2 regions of the Bradyrhizobium australafricanum genome follow, and region 2 is predicted to be linked to the other one. Evidence: riboswitches for the same ligand, from Rfam matches in the RefSeq annotation. Region 2 holds a riboswitch; the other holds the start of a gene.

Region 1 (5,615 bases), on a different contig from region 2:
TGGTCGCCTCCACCGTGTCGGCGGCAACGCCGAGGTCGACGGTCTCGGCGCCCTCGGCGCGCGCCAGCGCTCGCAGCGCGTAGCCGTTGGAATAGACGATCTGGCCGGGGCCGGGCTGCGAGCCCGGCATCACCAGCTCGTCGCCGGTCGCCAGCACCGCGACCTTCGGGCGGCGGCGCACCGCAAGTTCCGGATAGTTCATGGCGGCCGCCAGCGACAGCGCGCGGTCGGACAGGCGGCTGCCGCCGGCGAGCAGCACCTCGCCCGCACGGAAGTCGACCCCAGCCGGGCGGATGTGCCGCCCGACGCTGGCGGCCTCAGTGATCGTGATGTGGTCGCCGTCGACGGCGGTGTCCTCCTGGATGATCACCGCGTCGGCGCCATTGGGGATCACGCCGCCGGTGAAGATCCGCACCGCCTCGCCGGCGCCGACCGTCCGCTCGAACGGCCGGCCGGCGGCGACTTCGCCGATCACCTTGAGCCGGGCCTTTAGATCAGCCGCATCGGCGGCGCGCACCGCATAGCCGTCCATCGCCGACATCGGCTGCGGCGGCTGGGTGCGGAGCGCCGCGAGGTCGTGCGCAAGCGTGCGGTGGTAGGCGGCATCGAGCGCGACCATCTCCTCCGGCAGCGGTTCGGCGCCGGCGAGGACGGCGGACAGGGCATCGGCAACCGGCATCAGGGCCACGCTCAGAGCTCCTCAATTCTTAATGTTCAAATTCCAAGTGCGGTCAAAGCCCTTGCCACGTCATCCGTCGACGTCACGTGGATAGCATGAAGGCCGCGCGCCCGCGCACCTTCGATATTGGCGGCCAGGTCGTCGAAGAACAGGATCCGCGACGCCGGCACGCCGATGGCTTTTACCACATGATCGTAGGCCTCGGCGTCGGGTTTGCGGAAGCCGATGCTCGAGGACAGGAAGACGTTGCGGAAATGGCTGAGCAGCTCGGCATGGGTGACCGAGAAATGCGCGACATGGGCCGGATTGGTGTTGGAGAAGGCGTAGAGCGGCATCCGCTCGGCGGCCGCCGCGAGCAGCGGGGCGATGCCCGGCATCTCGCCGGTGAAGATCGCATTCCAGCCTTCGAGGAACTGGGCGTCCGTGATGTTGATGCCGAGCGTCCGGCGCAGGCTTTCGAAGAACGCCGCGTCGTCGATCCGGCCGATCTCGTGATGCTTGAAACTGTCGTCGACGACAAAGCGCGTGGCGAGCTCGGCGGGCGCACAGCCGGCATGCTGCGCCCAGTGCGCCATCACCTTGTCAAAGTTGATGTCGAGCACGACGCGGCCGATATCGAACAGCAGCACGTCGACGGAGTTGGGAGAGAATTGCGAGGTCATTGCATGAAACCGTGTACGAGAATTGCGGGCAGGCGGCAATGTCCTCGATTTCAGTGACCGGTGTGTGGATTGTACGTGGCGTTGCATTCATCGCGAGACTGTTCCCGCGCACACCACCGTCGTCCCGGCGAAGGCCGGGACCCATAACCACCGCATTTGATCAGGAACGGGATCGTGGCCCCAGCGTCGCGCAACAATTGAGATTTGGGGTAATGGGTCCCGGCCTTCGCCGGGACGACGGCGGGTGTCGTCGCTTGTGCGTCAAACATCCGCATTCTCGCGACATGATCTGTCCGAGCCTTGCTCTTTTCACCCTATATTTTGCTGCGGGGCTTGGCTTGCCGCGTCGGGCAACTCAGTGGCACGCACGCACTAGCTTTCAGCGCACCAAGCGACTTGATGCTTGCCGCGGCCTGACGCCCGCCGGCGGCTTGGTGCCCGCCGGCGTCGCTCTCACATCCTGGACAGCGCCAGGCCGAGGTAACCGATCAGCGCACCGGTGCTGAGAATGATGACGACGAGCGCCTGTTCCGAGCGTGCTTGCAAGGTTTTCCGGGTCACGGCGTTGGACGCTCCGTCTTCGAGATCATGCGGTCCAACGAACAGCATCAATTTCCGTTCCGGTCCTTCCCCCGGGAACCTTCACGACCTGCCGAGTGACGCGACGAATGCGGAACAGGAATGCGGGTCGGCCGCCTATGAGGGCGGTGCGATCCCCGGAACGGGGAAAGCGCGGCACATCTCGACGCTGTTCGACCTCAGTCGCTTGACGACCGCTGCATCGCCCTTCGACCGGAGGGATTCCGCAATGAGTTCGGCGATCAGGCGCATTTCGGGCTCGCCCATGCCGCGCGTGGTCGCCGCCGGCGTCCCGAGGCGAATGCCGCTCGGCTTGAGCGGCGGACGCGGATCGTCGGGAATGATCTGCTTGTTTGCGGTGATCCCGACGGCGTCGAGGATGTTCTCGGCCGCGCCGCCGTCCACGCCGACGCTGGCCACCGTATCCACAACCATCATGTGATTGTCGGTTCCGCCGGTGATCAACGTCATGCCGCGTTCCATCAACGCTTCGGCCAGGACCTTCGCGTTGCGCATGACCAGTCTTGCATAGGCCTGAAAATCGGACGTCGATGCCTTCTTCAGCGTGACCGCGGTTCCGGCCACAACGTTCATGTGCGGACCTCCCTGCAGCCCCGGGAACACCGACGCGTCGATCTTGCCGGCGAACTCCCGGCGACAGAGAACGATGCCGCCGCGCGGCCCGCGAAGCGTCTTGTGCGATGTCGTCGTCATCACGTCGAAACCCGCATCGAGCGGATTGCGCAAGGCATTGCCGGCGATCAGGCCGCCGTAATGGCTGACGTCGGCCATGGTCAGTGCACCCACCTCATCGGCGATGCTCTTGAAGGACGCATAATCCAGATCGCGCGGATAAGAGCTGTAGCCGCACAGCACCAGCTTCGGGCGGACGTGCCGGGCCATGGCGCGGAGCTTATCGAAATCGATGGCGCCGCCGTTTGACGGCTGCGTCTTGTAGCGGGCGAAGTTGAAGAGCCGCCCCATGTGCGACACCGGCGCGCCATGGGTGAGATGGCCGCCGTGTGACAGGTCCATCGCCAAGATCGTATCGCCGGGCTGCAGCAGGCCGAGATACACGGCCTGGTTCATCGGCGACCCGGACAGAGGCTGAACGTTGGCATGTTCGGCGCGAAACAGCGCGCAAGCGCGCTGTCGGGCAAGGTTCTCTATCTGGTCGGTAAATTCCTGGCCGCCGTAATAGCGGCGTCCCGGATAGCCCTCGGAATACTTGTTGGTGAACACCGATCCCAGCAGCTCGAGAACCTCGGGATAGGTGTAGTTCTCCGACGGAATCAGCTCGACGCCGTCTTGCTGGCGGCGCTCTTCGCCCTCGAGTGCAAGGGCAACTTCGGAATCGTTGAGGTGGAGTTCATTGCGGAATGACGGCATGGTCCGGGCTCCCTAAGACGCTGGATCATCAGCTGAACGGGTTGCCCAGGCGAACGGCGTTGGAACCCTTCGCGCTTCACCGTGGTCAATTCCACGTAAGCTCGCCAGTCGCGCGAGGGGCGAATGAGCTTGCGAAGCTCATCGCGAGCGGAAGGCTATCCAATCCCCGGCCGGCTCGCAAGGGTTGGTTGCTGGCGCCGCCGCGGGTCAGCGCTCGCCGAGATCGATCTGCGTCAGGATGCCTTGCCGCAGCGCGAGGCGGACCAACTCGATATCGGTGCCGACGCCGAGCTTGTCCTTGATAAGGGAATGCAGGTTCGCGACCGTCTTGGGACTGAGGTGCAGCGCCTCGGCGATCTCCTCGGTGGTGTTTTCTGCGAGCAGCATGCGCAGCACCTCGAATTCCCGCGCGGTCAGGAGGTCGGCTGCCTTGGTCTCGCCGGCAAGGTGGCTGAGCGCGAGCTCGTGGTCGATATCCGGGCTGATCGCGATCTTGCCCGACAGCGCATCCATCACGGCGTGCACCAGCGTCTCCGGCGGGCTGGTCTTGGTGACATAGCCGCTCGCGCCGGCGCGGATCGCCTGCACGGCAAAGGCCGCGTTCTGGTGCATGGTGAACACCAGGATTTTTGCACGCCTGTCCCACTGCCGGAGGCGGCGGATGGCCTCGATGCCGCCGATGCCGGGCATCGACAGGTCCATGATGACGAGGTCGGGCCCGGTCTCCTTGTAGAGGCGGTAGGCCTCGACGCCGTCGGAGGCTTCGGCGACGACGCTGAGGCCCGGCTGCTTCTGCAGCATCGCCCGGTAGCCTTCCCGAACGACGGCGTGGTCGTCGACCAGCATGATGGTGCGCGCCGTATGGCTCATGCCGCACGCTCCACCACCGGTGCGGCCGCTCGGCTAACCGCGACGGGAACGATGACGCGGAGCGAGGAGCCGTTGGGCTGTCCGGTCTCGAAGCTGAGCCGCCCGCCCAGCGCGGCGACCCGTTCGCGCATGCCGAGCAGGCCGAGGCCGGACCTGAGTTGGGAATCGCCTTTGGGATCGGGATCGCCGGGCTGGCCGTCATCGTCGATCGCGAGCACGATCGCGCTGTCGCCGCCGCCGGGCGCCGCCTCGCGCATCTCAAGCCGCAGCATCACGCGCGTGGCGCCGGCATGCTTGGCGGCGTTGGTGAGCGCCTCCTGCACGATGCGGTAGAGATTGGCGCTGACGGAGGCGACAAGGCGCTCGAACGATCCCGATATGGTGATCTCGAACCGTGGCTGTCCGCGGCTGCGGCCGTTCCAGCCGGCGACCAGGCCCTCGAGGCTGGCCGCAAGTCCGAGTTCGTCGACATCGGGCGGGCGGAGCCGGAAGAGGGCGCCGCGCAACGTCTCCATCATGTCGGTCGCTGTCCGCGCGATGCCGTCGCATTCGGCGAGCAAAGGCGGGCAATCCGCCGCCGCGGTCTGGCGCGCTGAGGCGGCGAGCGCACGGATGGCGGCCAGCGACTGCCCGAACTCGTCATGCAGCTCGCGCGCGAGGTGGCGGCGCTCCTCGTCCTGCACCAGGATCAGTTTCTGCGTCAGCGCGTTGCGGTCGGAAAGCGCGGCGGCGAGGCGCTCGGCGAGCTGGTTGAAGACGTCGCCGATCGCGGACAGTTCGGCGAGATCGAACGGCGGCAGGCGCGCGGCGAGGTCGCCCGCAGCGATCCGCTCGAGCCCGTCGCGGATCTGCCGCGTCGGACGCAGCGCGCGCGCCAGCGCCGCATAGACCAAAGCGCAGAGCAGCGGCAGCGCGATCATGAACACCGCCATCAGCCGGCCGGCATCGTGCCAGGCCTCGGCGGTCGGCACCGCCGGATCGATCCAGGCCACCGCTTCGCCGACGGCAATGCCGCGCGAAACCACCTGCTGCACCGCCTCGCGGCCGGGATCGAACAGGCGGCGATAGAGCGCCGCGAAGGCCAGCGGCGGCGCGGCCGTGTCAGTCTGCGCGCCGCCGCAGAAGCGTTGGCTGATCTCGCCGCTATTGCTGCGAAAGGCGATGCACAGTCCCGGCGTCATGACCGTCGCGGCAACGCTGTCGAGATCGGGAAAGTCGGAACGCGCATTGTTCAGCCACTGGATCTTGCTCTGCTGCAGCTCCAGCGTCTTGGCGGCGACATCGGCAACGGCCGCGATCCGCCCGCGCACCGAGCGGTCGGCCTCGATCAGGAAATAGCCGGAGATGACGGCAAAGCAGAGCGTCGAGACGATAGCCACGCGCAACGTCAGCCGCAGTTTCAGATCGCTTCCGAACCAATTCCACATTGGCGTATC
Region 2 (5,615 bases):
CGATCAGGCTGCCAGGGTGAGGGCAAGACGATGCGGATCGGCTTGGCGTCGTTTCGGAGGTTGGCCGCCGGACGTCTCGGTGAAGGGGGCTTCTACGCCAGCCTGCTGCTGCCGCTGATTGCGCTCGCCGGGATCGCCGCATGGTTCATGCTCCCCGAGCCGAGCGACGCCGGGGACCAGGACGTCTGGCCGGTGTCCTCCATGATCCGCACCGCGCAGAATGCCCCGACCGGCGAGCAACCAGCTCAAATCACAAATCAGACCGCCAAGGATGCGCTGGCCGCACCGGCGGACGAGCCGACCACCGTCGGCGTGGCCATCGCTCCACAGGGGGCGGAGGAGGCCAAGGCGTCCGGGCCCGGCGCTGAAAGGTCGCCGCTGGACAAGTTGAGGATCGCCTCGCAATCGTGGCGGCGCGGCGGGCTGGGTTCGAAGGCGCTGGTCACCCTGACGCTGCGCAATGCCAATGATTTCGCCGTCAAGGATATCGAGATCGCCTGCGCCTTCATCCGCCGCGACGGTCGGCCGCTGACCGAGCGCAAGCGGCTGATCTCCGACACCATCGCCATGAAAAGCCGCAAGACCTACTCGCAAATGTTGGTCGGGTTCGTCAACGTTAACGCAAACAAGGCGAAATGTTCGGTCGTGACGGCGAGCCGCCTCTAATTCCCGGCATCTCGAAAAAGTGACCGCGAATTGACTTGTCGGGTGAACCGTAACGGCCGGACAGGAACTAACTAATAAACCAGCCGTTAGCGGGAGCGCGGACAGCGTCCGGGTGATCATGCGCAGACGATGAAATCGCCCGCGCGATGACTGATGTCGTCGCGCCGAGATGAACCGCGCCCTGCTGCGCGGGGGGAGCTACCAAAATGCCTGTGGCGCGTTATTTCCTGTTCGTTGGTGGAGTGCTGCTCGCGCTGCTCTTCGTCGTCAATGCCATCGTGCCGCAGGAGGCCGTGGTCGCCGGTCAGAACCAGGGACTGTCGTCGCCGGGCGTCGATAAGACCATGGTGCGCATCAAGTCGACCCAGAAATTGCCCGAGCGGGTGGTCTACGACACCAATTTGCCGACCATTGTTCCGGCGCAGGTCAACGCGGTCGCCGCGGCAATCCCGTCGGCTACGGGCGATGCGTCGGCGCAAGCCCGCGTCCGCAATACGTTCGCCCAGTTCATTCCGCCGGAGAAGGCTGATGCGCAGAAGGTCGCGGCCGAGGCAAAGCCGGCCGAGCAGCCGGCGCAGGCCCAGTCTCAGGCGCCGAAGAAGCGCAAAGTCGCGCGCTACCATGCGCATCCCCAGCAGCCGATGCGGCTGGCGCAGCCCGGCATGTATCAGCCTTACCGCGTCGCGCAGCAGCAGCGCATGGGCTTCTTCGGTGGCTTCGGCACCTGGTAAGAAAAGGCTGCCGCAGCCGGCAATCGATCCGCCGCCGCAAACACTTGCGGCGGCATTTTCATGTCCGCGATCAGGCACGTCGCCGGATGCGCGAAGGCGTCCGAGCGCCGCCCGCTACCTTTCGCGCGGCAGGCGCGGAATCTTGTCCGCGAAGCCGTTGTAGCAGGTCAGCCGCTCGTCCTCTTCCTTCACGAAGCGGCAATCGTTGACGCCCTTGGCCGGGGCAGCCTTCGGCTTCGGCTGCGGCTTGAAAATCTCGTCGTAGCAGATCAGCCGCTCCTTGGTGGCGTCGTCGATGTCCTGACAGGCCTGAAGCTTCTGAGCGACCGATTGCGGCTTGCCGGGCGCGGCAGGCTTCTCGCCCTTCTTGGCGGCCGACTTCTTGCCGACCTGGACCAGCGGCTTGTCGCCGACCATCGGCTGCGAGGTCGCCGCCGCCGGCTTGTCTGCGTCGGCGGGGGCCGGCGTGGTGCCTTGGGCAAGCGCGGCAGCCGGGCAGAAGAGCGCCAGCGCGAGGATGATATGTCTCATGTCGAAAATGTCCGAAATGGCGTGATGACCGGAAGGATGGCGCCGGGGATCGGAAAAGCCCGGCAAGCGCCGAGACTTAACGCAAGTCTTGCCCGAATCCTACCCCCAGAGGTGACCCGCCCGGCACCGATCCACCGGCAAAAGTGAGGGCAATTCGTCGCCGTTCGACCCGCGGGAGAGCGTGAATTGCCTTTGCCCGGCGGGGCGGCTATGACCACGCCATCTGCGCGACTGGCGCTTGGATGGACCACCATCGGGGAGCGCAGAGACTGAACGCCGCGCGCCTGGGCACCGCTTCGAAACGGAGGTGCCATGACGGCGAACATTCTCGATGGGCATGCACATGCCCAAATTGTCATCGACAAGATTGCTGGCGAACTCGACCGGCTGCCCCGCGCGCCGGGGCTTGCGGTCGTGCTGGTCGGCTGCGACCCGGCGAGCCAGATCTATGTGCAGAGCAAGGTCAGGATGGCCGAGCGGCTCGGCCTGCGCGGCGAGGTCGCACGACTGCCGGATGATGCCAGCGAATCCGATCTGCTTGCCAGAGTAGAGGCGCTCAATGCGCGCGACGATATCGACGGCATCCTGGTGCAGCTGCCGTTGCCGGCGCATATCGACGCCTTGCGCGTGATGGCGGCGGTCGATCCCGCCAAGGATGTCGACGGCCTGCACGCCCTGAACGCCGGCCGGCTGTTTCACGGCGATGACGCGCTGGTGCCGTGCACGCCGCTCGGCTGTCTCCGGCTGATCAAGTCGGTCCGATCAGACCTCACCGGCGCCCATGCCGTGGTGATCGGCAGCTCCAACATCGTCGGCAAGCCGATGGCCGCGTTGCTGCTGCAGGAGCACGCGACCGTGACGCAGACCCATATCCACACCCGCGGCATCAGCAGGATCTGCCGCGAGGCCGACATCCTGGTGAGTGCGGTGGGCAAGGCCGGCCTCGTGCGCGGCGACTGGATCAAGCCGCAGGCCATCGTCATCGACGTCGGCACCACGCGCGTCGAGAAGCCGGACGGCGGCTATGCGGTGTACGGCGACGTCTCGTTCGACGAGGCGGTGCAGGTCGCCGGCGCGATCACGCCGGTGCCGCGCGGCGTCGGCCCGATGACGATCGCCTGCCTGATGGAGAACACGCTGAAGGCGGCAAAGGCGAGGGCGGCCCGGCTGCAATAGCGCGGGATACCTGCGGCGATATGCGAGCGGCGGGTGTCGCTCGCGCATCACGCGCGAAGTTCATGACGTCCGGGGTAATGGAAAGCCCGCACCATTCGTCTATCGTCGCGCGACGGATGGAGGCGCGCGATGCTGTATGCGGAAGATCTCACCGAGGGGCAGACGTTCAGGCTTGGCAGCTACACGATCGGCGAGGCCGAGATCCTGGAGTTCGCCGGCAAATATGATCCGGTGCCGATCCATGCCGATCCCGTCGCGGCTGCGGCAGGCCCGTTCGGCGGACTGATCGCAAGCGGTTTCAACACCATTGCGATCTATCAGCGGCTCGTCGTGGAGGCGATCTGGACCAAGGTGGCGGGGATCGTCGGGCGGAGCTTCGAGATTCGCCTGCCGAGCCCGGTTCGGCCCGGCGCCACGCTCACCGGCCAATCCCAGATCCAGAAGATCACCATCAGGCCGGAGCGGCGCGACGCTGTCGTGATCTTCAAGACGGAGCTGGTCAATGACGAGCAGCGCCCGGTTCTTGTCCTCGTGCTCGACGCGCTGATCCGCATGCGGCCGGCGGAGCAGGGGCCGGCATAGGCGCGGCCTGAGGGGCATCCCGAAGTCATCCGCCTCGGACGGCCGTCAGCGCTTCTACGTGTTCCCCGCACGCGACCTTGTGGTCGCGCAATGTTGCGGCAATTATGACAAGCCGGCGGCAGAACGGCAGCGCATCAATGACGTCATCATCGACGAGGTCGTGCTGCCCGGTATTTACTTCGTCGATGCGCCGAAGGCATTCGACCCAGACGGATGTGCCGCCGTGAAACGCAGCAAGCAGACGAACGGAGAGATCGAAGCCAGGCGGCGCAAGGCCGAGGAATGGCGCCGCATCCAGGCGCAACGCGCCGCTGAACGGCAACGTCTCCGCGACTACAAGATTGCGCTGGCGCGCGACGAGGTTGCCGTGGATACGACGCGGCTCGCGCCATCGAACAGCTATTCGACTCCCGATTTCGTGCTGCGCGGAACCTATCGACCGGAGCCCTTCATCTGCAAGGACTGCGGCGTTGCCGAGGTCTGGACGCCGTTGCAGCAGAAATGGTGGTACGAGACCGCCAAGGGCGATGTATTTACCGCGGCAGTGCGCTGCCGGGCCTGCCGCAGCAGGGAGCGCGCGCGCAAATCCGCCGCGCGCCGCGTGCACCTGGAAGGGCTCGCAAGGAAGAAGCCTCCAGTCTCGTAGCGATAGGCGTGACTTCAGGGTCGCACTTCAGATCTGATACGCGGGGAACCACCGCGCAGGCGGTCAATGCGTCGCGCGTGCGGAACGTTTCGGTGCCTGATCGGTTCGAGACCTTGAAGCCCCCGATGTGGGGTGCGGGCGGGGAGGAACCAGCCAAGGAAAACTTGTCAAGGAAACCTGTCAAGGAAGCCATCGCGGCCGGAACCAACGAGAAGGAGCAGCGGATGAAACTCAATTCCACGCAAGTCAAGCAGACCATGACGCAACTGAATGCCCAGGTGCTTCCAGACGATCACCCGGCCGTGGCGCAACTGAACAGCGTGTTCGGTGAGCACACATTCTTCGTCGACACCAGCGGGCTCAAGGTGCTCGAACCCGCCCAGACCTCCGACATGCCGGGGCAGACCGGCGAAGTCGTCAGTCTCGCCGAGTGGAGCGATCCGGAGCTGACGTCGCTTCGGCCGCACGAGCCCGAGCCGACCGGCGTGCTCATCGCGCTTGAACCCAGCAAGCACTGAAGCGTTTTCGCGCGCAAGCAAAACGCCACCAAGCAAGGGGATTGAGAGCATGATCCGATTCAATCGGATCATGCTCTTTGTGCTGCATCGCGCGGCACCCGCGATCGGCCGTCCCGATGGCGACGGCCCCGACGTCACATCAAGAGGTGCCGAAAGTCACATGGCAAATCAGCGCCGCCTGCGTATGCATCGGTTTGAGATGGGTATCCAGGCGGTGAGGGGCAGATGGGGATCGTGCGGCGCTGGAGCTCTGACGAGGACGAGAAGCTCAGAGAACTCGCCAAGGCCGGCAAGAACGCTCTCGAGATCAGCAACGAACTGACCCGCAGCGCTTCGGCGGTGCGCCGGCGCGCCGAGGTTCTGTCGGTCCTGATCATGGCAAAGGCGTTTCGCGCGCGCCCCTCGCATGTCGCCACCCATCTCGAGCGGGTCGCGATCGACGCAATCCGCAACCGCCGTCCGTTTCCCGCGGGCGTCGGCCCGAGCACCATTGCCGGAATGATCGAGAAGGGCTGGATCGTCCCGGAGATGGGCCGCCGATACAACGTGACCGATGCCGGCGTGGAGGCGGTGCGGCGGAAGATTCCGAGCGGCTGAAAGGAATGCCGGCTACAGGCCGGGCGCGCCATGCCGAAGCGGCTTACGCATGCGGTGGGGAAGGCGGACCATTCGCGACCGAATGCAAGATTTCGCGCCCGAGACGGACGCCCCATCCGTTCAATCATCGGGGGCGCGACGACCTGCGGCCTCTTTGTGTCCTCGTCA

The links. A riboswitch is a leader RNA that binds a small molecule or an ion and turns the genes downstream of it on or off. The one in region 2 is predicted to bind ZMP and ZTP.
Region 1: linked by a shared signal. The riboswitch ahead of glyA (serine hydroxymethyltransferase) and the one ahead of J6525_RS21725 (bifunctional 5,10-methylenetetrahydrofolate dehydrogenase/5,10-methenyltetrahydrofolate cyclohydrolase) in region 2 are both predicted to bind ZMP and ZTP.

Annotation. Positions count from the first base shown of each region.
Region 1 is NZ_JAGKJL010000042.1:51,325-56,939, forward strand. It holds gene J6525_RS30735 (molybdopterin molybdotransferase MoeA) at 1-688, opposite strand, end outside; gene J6525_RS30740 (HAD family hydrolase) at 715-1,341, opposite strand; gene J6525_RS30745 (hypothetical protein) at 1,795-1,950, opposite strand; gene glyA (serine hydroxymethyltransferase) at 2,038-3,309, opposite strand; ZMP/ZTP riboswitch at 3,346-3,431, opposite strand; gene J6525_RS30755 (response regulator transcription factor) at 3,517-4,179, opposite strand; gene J6525_RS30760 (sensor histidine kinase) at 4,176-5,606, opposite strand.
Region 2 is NZ_JAGKJL010000023.1:117,860-123,474, forward strand. It holds gene J6525_RS21710 (hypothetical protein) at 31-666, shown strand; gene J6525_RS21715 (hypothetical protein) at 873-1,397, shown strand; gene J6525_RS21720 (hypothetical protein) at 1,512-1,928, opposite strand; ZMP/ZTP riboswitch at 2,146-2,225, shown strand; gene J6525_RS21725 (bifunctional 5,10-methylenetetrahydrofolate dehydrogenase/5,10-methenyltetrahydrofolate cyclohydrolase) at 2,241-3,104, shown strand; gene J6525_RS21730 (MaoC/PaaZ C-terminal domain-containing protein) at 3,234-3,686, shown strand; gene J6525_RS47275 (zinc-ribbon domain containing protein) at 3,745-4,332, shown strand; gene J6525_RS21740 (hypothetical protein) at 4,557-4,850, shown strand; gene J6525_RS21745 (SANT/Myb-like DNA-binding domain-containing protein) at 5,076-5,447, shown strand.